Regions from separate parts of the Aquipseudomonas campi genome, predicted to be linked through region 1. Evidence: predicted binding sites of a transcription regulator. Region 1 holds the regulator's gene; each other region holds the start of a gene.

What was found. Region 1 encodes sigma-54, which starts transcription at its own class of promoters, with help from an activator protein. Its sites were predicted from a motif close to ANTGGCATNNANNTTGCTNT; they were not measured.
Region 2: the regulator sigma-54 is predicted to act here: its motif matches at 1,001-1,020, upstream of flgB (flagellar basal body rod protein FlgB).
Region 3: the regulator sigma-54 is predicted to act here: its motif matches at 1,119-1,138, upstream of HNE05_RS12280 (CmpA/NrtA family ABC transporter substrate-binding protein).

The regions. Positions count from the first base shown of each region.
Region 1 covers NZ_CP053697.2:921,184-923,449, forward strand. Annotated here, with positions in the region: gene hpf (ribosome hibernation-promoting factor, HPF/YfiA family) at 1-64, opposite strand, end outside; gene HNE05_RS04145 (RNA polymerase factor sigma-54) at 264-1,760, opposite strand; gene lptB (LPS export ABC transporter ATP-binding protein) at 2,051-2,266, opposite strand, start outside.
Region 2 covers NZ_CP053697.2:1,937,898-1,940,163, reverse strand. Annotated here, with positions in the region: gene flgD (flagellar hook assembly protein FlgD) at 1-63, opposite strand, end outside; gene flgC (flagellar basal body rod protein FlgC) at 86-529, opposite strand; gene flgB (flagellar basal body rod protein FlgB) at 544-951, opposite strand; gene cheR (protein-glutamate O-methyltransferase CheR) at 1,198-2,025, opposite strand; gene HNE05_RS08945 (chemotaxis protein CheV) at 2,070-2,266, opposite strand, start outside.
Region 3 covers NZ_CP053697.2:2,632,693-2,634,958, forward strand. Annotated here, with positions in the region: gene HNE05_RS12270 (hypothetical protein) at 1-327, opposite strand, end outside; gene HNE05_RS12275 (transcriptional regulator) at 486-800, shown strand; gene HNE05_RS12280 (CmpA/NrtA family ABC transporter substrate-binding protein) at 1,283-2,266, shown strand, end outside.

The DNA.
Region 1 (2,266 bases):
CGCCGATGTAGTCGCGCAGGGCGTCGGTCACATCCAGTTGGTGTCCACTGATGTTGACTTGCATACCACTTCTCCTTGTTGCCGTGTGTAAGAGACAGGCTAGCGGGCCTGCCACCGTAACACTTTGGCTTGAGAAGGCTTTTGCAGAACTGTCCTGTGCTTCCCCCTCGGGGCAGGGCGCCTGGCGCGCATGCAGTTTTGCAAAAGCCTTCCCTCAGTGCCGCATCACATCGGTCGCTGGCGCAGGCCTCAGACACTGCGCGCTACATCAACCGCTTGCGTTCGCTCGAAGGCGCTATCCCGAGGGATTCGCGGTATTTGGCGACGGTGCGACGGGCTACCTGAATGCCCTGTTCTTCCAGTAAACCAGCGATCTTGCTGTCACTCAACGGCTTTTTCGCGTTTTCCGCTGCGACCAGTTTTTTGATGATGGCACGGATCGCCGTCGACGAGCATTCGCCACCTTCAGAGGTGCTGACGTGGCTGGAGAAGAAGTATTTCAGCTCGTAAATGCCACGCGGGGTGTGCATGAATTTCTGCGTGGTAACGCGCGAGATGGTCGATTCGTGCATGCCCACCGCTTCGGCGATGTCATGCAGGACCAGCGGTTTCATCGCTTCGTCGCCGTATTCGAGGAAGCCGCGCTGATGCTCGACGATCTGCGTGGCGACCTTCATCAGCGTCTCGTTACGGCTCTGCAGGCTCTTGATGAACCAGCGCGCTTCCTGCAGCTGGTTGCGCATGAAGGTGTTGTCGGCGCTGGAGTCGGCGCGTTTGACGAAGCCGGCGTACTGGGCGTTGACGCGCAGGCGCGGCACCGCTTCCTGATTCAGCTCCACCAGCCAGCGCTCGTTGTGCTTGCGTACCAGGACGTCGGGGATCACGTATTCCGGCTCGCTGGCTTCGATCTGCGAGCCGGGACGTGGATTGAGGCTCTGGATCAGCTCGATGATCTGGCGCAGATCGTCTTCCTTGAGCTTCATACGCCGCATCAGCTGGCTGTAGTCACGGCTGCCAAGCAGGTCGAGGTGGTCGCCGACCAGGCGCTGGGCTTCGCTCAGCCAGGGGGCGCTGGCCGGCAGCTGACGCAGTTGCAGAAGCAGGCATTCGCGCAGGTCACGGGCGCCGACGCCGGCCGGGTCGAAGTTCTGGATGCGGTGTAGCACGGCTTCGACTTCGTCGAGCTCGACGTCCATTTCCGGGTCGAAGGCCTCGACGATTTCCTCGAGCGACTCTTCCAGGTAGCCCTGATTGTTGATGCAGTCGATCAGGGTCACGGCGATCAGGCGGTCGGTGTCCGACATCGGCGCCAGGTTGAGCTGCCACAGCAGGTGGGTCTGCAGGCTTTCGCCGGCCGAGGTGCGGGTGGTGAAGTCCCACTCGTCATCGTCGTTGCTTGGCAGGCTGCTGGCGCTGGTCTGGTAGACGTCTTCCCAGGCGGTGTCGACCGGCAGTTCGTTGGGAATGCGTTCGTTCCACTCGCCGTCCTCGATGGAGTCGGCGGGGGTGCTGTTGGTTTCCTGGTAGGTGTCCTGCTGCTGTTTGGACTGGGCGTTCTGCTCTTCGCCGTCGGCCAGCGGATCGCTGTTGTCGAAGTCTTCGCCTTCTTCCTGGCGTTCCAGCATGGGGTTGGATTCCAGGGCCTCCTGGATTTCCTGTTGCAGGTCCAGGGTGGAAAGCTGGAGTAGACGAATGGCTTGTTGCAGCTGCGGTGTCATCGTCAGCTGCTGGCCCATCTTGAGGACTAGCGAAGGTTTCATGGCAGGAAGCTTTGCACCTTATTTGCCGGCGCGGGTGCGCCATTCACTACAGGGCGCCGGGGCGCCGCCAATAAGCAAATTATATGCCTGAATCTGGCGGCTTTGCCTAGGCTTGACAACATCCATGTAGTGCGGCGGCGCCTGCGTCAGCAGGCTGTTGAAAAACTACCTGCGTTGCCGTGGCGTTGTTGAAAACCGGTTCAGAGTGCTCATTTACTATTCGTAAACTGCGCCTCTTCGCCGCTCTTCGCCTAGCCTAGGCTGCTTCGCCGACGTTTTTCAAAAGCCTGTTACAGGCGGAACTCGTGCCCGAGGTAGACCTCTTTCACCAGCTGGTTGGCCAGGATGCTCTCGGCATCGCCTTCGGCGATCAGTTGGCCGTCATTGACAATGTAGGCGGTCTCGCAGATATCGAGGGTCTCGCGCACGTTGTGGTCGGTGATCAGCACACCAATGCCCTTGGCCTTGAGGTGGTAAATGATCTGCTTGATATCGCCGACCGAGAT
Region 2 (2,266 bases), 1.0 Mb from region 1:
TTGGGTGGTGTCCTGCTTGATCTGGTATTGATCCAGGGCCGAACTGACGCCACTAACGCTCATGGTCTTGCTCCTCGTTCGCGGCTTACTGGCCCAGGGTCAGTACGCGCTGCATCATCTGCTTGGCGGTATTCATCATTTCCACGTTGGTCTGGAAGGCGCGACTGGCAGAAATCATGTCGGCCATCTCCTCGACCACGTTGACGTTCGGGTAGTACACGTAACCTTTTTCATCGGCTGCCGGATGGTTCGGCTCGTAGCGCGGCATCAGGCTGCTCTGGTCCTCGACAATGCCCAGCACCTGCACGCCGCGCCCTGCTTCGTCCTGGTCGGCAAACAGCGAACCACGGTCGCCCTGCATGCTCGACTCGAACATGGTGGCGAATACCGGGTGGCGCGCACGGTAGGTCTGGTTGATGCTGGAAGACACCGTCTCGGCGTTGGCAATGTTGCTGGAGATGGTGTTCAGGCGAGTGCTCTGCGCGCTCATGCCGGTTCCGGCAATGTTGAAGACACTGGCAAGTGACATGTTAGGTATCTCCCTTATTCGCCGCGCAGGGCGCCGACCAGCCCTTTGAATTTGCTGTTGAGCAGGGTGAAGCTGGCCTGGAACTGCACCGCATTCTCGGCGTAGCTGGCTTGCTCCTGCTGCATGTCGACGGTGTTCTGATCGATGGACGGGTGGAACGGGGTACGGAAGCGCAAGGCCGGGTCGGCCAGTTCGATGCCCGCAGCCGAAATGTGCTGACTGTCGGTACGGCTGAGACCGACCTGCTTGCGCGAGGTTTTGTCATTCTGCTCAGCCAGCACGGCGGCGAAGTCCAGATCGCGGGCTCGGTAGTTCGGCGTATCGCCGTTGGCGATATTGTTGGCCAGCACCTCGGCGCGCTGGGCGCGAAAGCCGAGTGCCTTTTCATGGATGCCGAGTGCGTTGTCGAAACTGATGCTCATGACCTTGAACCTTTGCCGTTAGGCGATCTGGTGGTGCCGTGCCAGATATTTAGCAAAGGCTATGCCAATATTTATTTCCCTTATTTATCAATAAATTAGAATAAATATGGCAATCAAAAGAGCGGCAAGCGGCAAAGCTTTTCCGCTATGGGCAAGGCAAGCGGCAATCCCGGACAGATCATTTGCCGCTCAAACGAAAACGGGAGGCCACTGGCCTCCCGCTTGCTTCCCGCTACCACTCCGCTGCTATTTCACCTTGTAGATGATCCCCGGACTGCATTGCACCATCTGATACAGATCCGGCAGAGCATTCAACGCCTCGGACGCACCGAGGAACAGATAGCCCCCTGGCTTCAGCGTGGCATGGATGCGCGTGAGGATGTCCTTCTTCACCTCGGCGGAGAAGTAGATCAGCACGTTGCGGCAGAACACGATGTCGAACTTGCCCAGTGCCGCATAGCTTTCCAGCAGGTTTAGCGGGCGGAACTCCACGCGACTCTTGATCGGTGCCTTGATGGCCCAGCGTCCCGGACCTTTAGGGTCGAAATAGCGCTGCAGACGCTCCTGCGACAACCCGCGGCCCATTGCCAGACTGTCGTATTCACCCGACTTGCAGTTGGTCAGCATCGATGGTGACAGATCGGTAGCGACAATCTGCACACCCGCCTTGAGCTGCCCCAGGTTGCTCTTCTCGAACTCATCGATGGTCATCGACAACGAGTAAGGCTCCTGCCCAGAAGAACAGGCTGCCGACCAGATGCGCAGACGCTGGTTCGGCGAGGCCTTGATCATCTCCGGCAAGACCCTGTTCTTCAGTACTTCGAAGGGGTAGGTATCACGGAACCACAGGGTTTCGTTGGTGGTCATGGCATCCACGACCTGCTCGCGCAGGCCACCGCGCGGCTGCGTCTGCATTTTCTGCACAAGCTCGCCAAGCGTCTTGATGCCTTGCTGTTCCATCAGCTTGTTGAGACGGCTGGAAACCAGGTACTGCTTATTGCTACCCAGCAAAATACCGCACGCCTTCTCCAGGAAGGTCCGGAACTGCTCGAAATCCAAATTGCCTGAAGACACTAATGCCGCCTCACCATACATAGTTACTACCGAAGGCAGCGCCCTCAGCCCCCATCTGCGACACGGATGCGTTCAACCACACGGGAAGCCAGGTCATCCGGCCGGAACTTCGCCAGGAAGTCATCCGCCCCCACCTTCTTGACCATCGCCTGATTGAACACACCGGACAGCGAAGTATGCAGAATCACATGCAGCTTCTGCATCCTTGGATCGGCACGAATCTCCGCCGTCAGGGTATAGC
Region 3 (2,266 bases), 1.7 Mb from region 1:
CGGGCGTGCCAGTTGCTCATTGCCGCTCGGCGCCAGGCGGGTGATCTCGCCGAACTCGTCGCGCTCGGTGAGCCACTGCAACTTGCCGCAGTTGGCCGTCTCGATCACATAGCTGGCAGCAATACTGGAATGCTGGCCGGGCAGCTTGACCACATCCAGTACCCGCCCCGCTTCCGCGACCCGCTTGCCATCGGAAACCAGCACCGCCCAGGCGGCGCCGTCCTCGATCACCAGATAGGCGCCATTGGCCTTGGGCTGTTCCAGTTGTGGCTGCGCGCAGCCGGCCAGCAGGGCCAATAGCAGAAGTGTCATCAGCTTGTGGTGCATATAAGCGGCTCCTCTCTCGGTTGATCCCCTGCGGGGCTGATCGGTAGTGCGTGAGCCCACTATTATCGAATACTGTTTATTTGTACAGTACTTTCTATTACCCTGTCTCCACCGCCCAACCAGCACCGCGCCCAGGTGCATAGCAGAGGATCGCCACCATGCAGGACGTACTGCTGCTGAAGAACAAAGTGAACCAGATGCCACTGGAGAGCGTCCGCGCCATGGTCGAGGAACTGCACCTGGAGGGCCTGGTGACCGGCAGCAAGACGCCGTTCACGCGCGTGCACTTCAACACCTGCTTTGCCGAGATCGAGGCCCTGCTGCAACGCGCCGGCTATCACCGCCAACTGGACGTGGTCGGCTACCAGGGCCAGGCCTATGCCCTGTTCGACCCGGCGCGCTGGGAAGCGGTGGAAGTACTGCGCTGGCTGAAGGACTTTGTCGAGGAAGCGCAGATGCAACCCGCTTCCTGAGGCTGCCGCCTTGGGAGTATTGCCAATGCCCTGAACGGGCAACTGGGTACCTGTGCGCCTGCCCGAACCTGCTGGACGGAAATCGAACCAAAAGGGGCCAGTTCGCTCAAGCCATGCACGCCAATGGCTCAACAAAGTGCAGGGCGCGCGCCTGCCATCCTCATTTTTGTCCTCGGTCACTCGCCCACACACCCGCTATCTCGAATCCGCACAACCTGCTAACAGACTGATTTATAAGCCTTAATACCTCGCATACCAGAGCCTGGAATGGCGCCGTGGCGGCGACCTTTGCCTTTGCCAGGCACTCCTGCCCGCAAACCTGGCAAGCCCCTTGCTTATACCCATCCAAGACCTAACACCCGTCTTCGGATCGCCAACGGCGGTGATCGGGACGAATAGACAAAGACGTCAAAGGCATCCTGCCCATAGGGGGAGGTTTGTCTGCGACGTCTTTTTTCGTTTCTGATACCAGAGGATCCACCATGCACCATTCCACCGTCCGTCGCTCCCTGCTGAAAAAGACCCTGGCCGGCCTCGGCTGCGCCCTGCTGCTGTCGCCACTGAGCCTGCAGATCGCCCACGCCGCCGATCCCGAGAAGGAAGAACTCAAGCTCGGCTTCATCAAGCTGACCGACATGGCACCGCTGGCGATTGCCTACGAGAAAGGCTTTTTCGAAGACGAAGGTCTCTACGTCACCCTGGAAGCCCAGGCCAACTGGAAAGTCCTACTGGATCGGGTAATCACCGGCGAACTGGACGGCGCCCACATGCTGGCCGGCCAACCCCTGGGGGCCACCATTGGGTTCGGCACCAAGGCCGAAGTGGTCACCGCCTTCTCCATGGATCTCAACGGCAACGGCATCACCATGTCCAACGCCGTCTGGGAAGAAATGAAGAAGCACGTGCCGATGGCAGACGGCAAGCCGGTGCACCCGATCAAGGCCGATGCACTGAAACCAGTGATCGAGCAGTACAAGGCCAAGGGCAAGCCCTTCAACCTGGGCATGGTCTTCCCGGTCTCTACCCATAACTATGAGCTGCGCTACTGGCTGGCCGCCGGCGGCATCAATCCCGGTTACTACGCCCCGGCCAAGGGCGACATCACCGGCACCCTCAACGCCGATGCCCTGCTCTCGGTCACCCCGCCGCCGCAAATGCCGGCCACCCTCGAAGCCGGCACCATCAGCGGCTACAGCGTGGGCGAACCGTGGAACCAGGCCGCCGTATTCAAGGGCATCGGCGTGCCGGTGATCACCGATTACGAAATCTGGAAGAACAACCCGGAGAAAGTTCTCGGGGTGTCCAAGGCCTGGGCAGACGCCAACCCGGAAACCCACAAACGCCTGGTCAAGGCGCTGATCCGCGCCGGCATGTGGCTGGATGCAAACGGCAACGCCAACCGCAAGGAAGCCGTGGAAATCCTCTCGCGGCCGGAATACGTCGGCGCCGACGCCAAGGTGATCGCC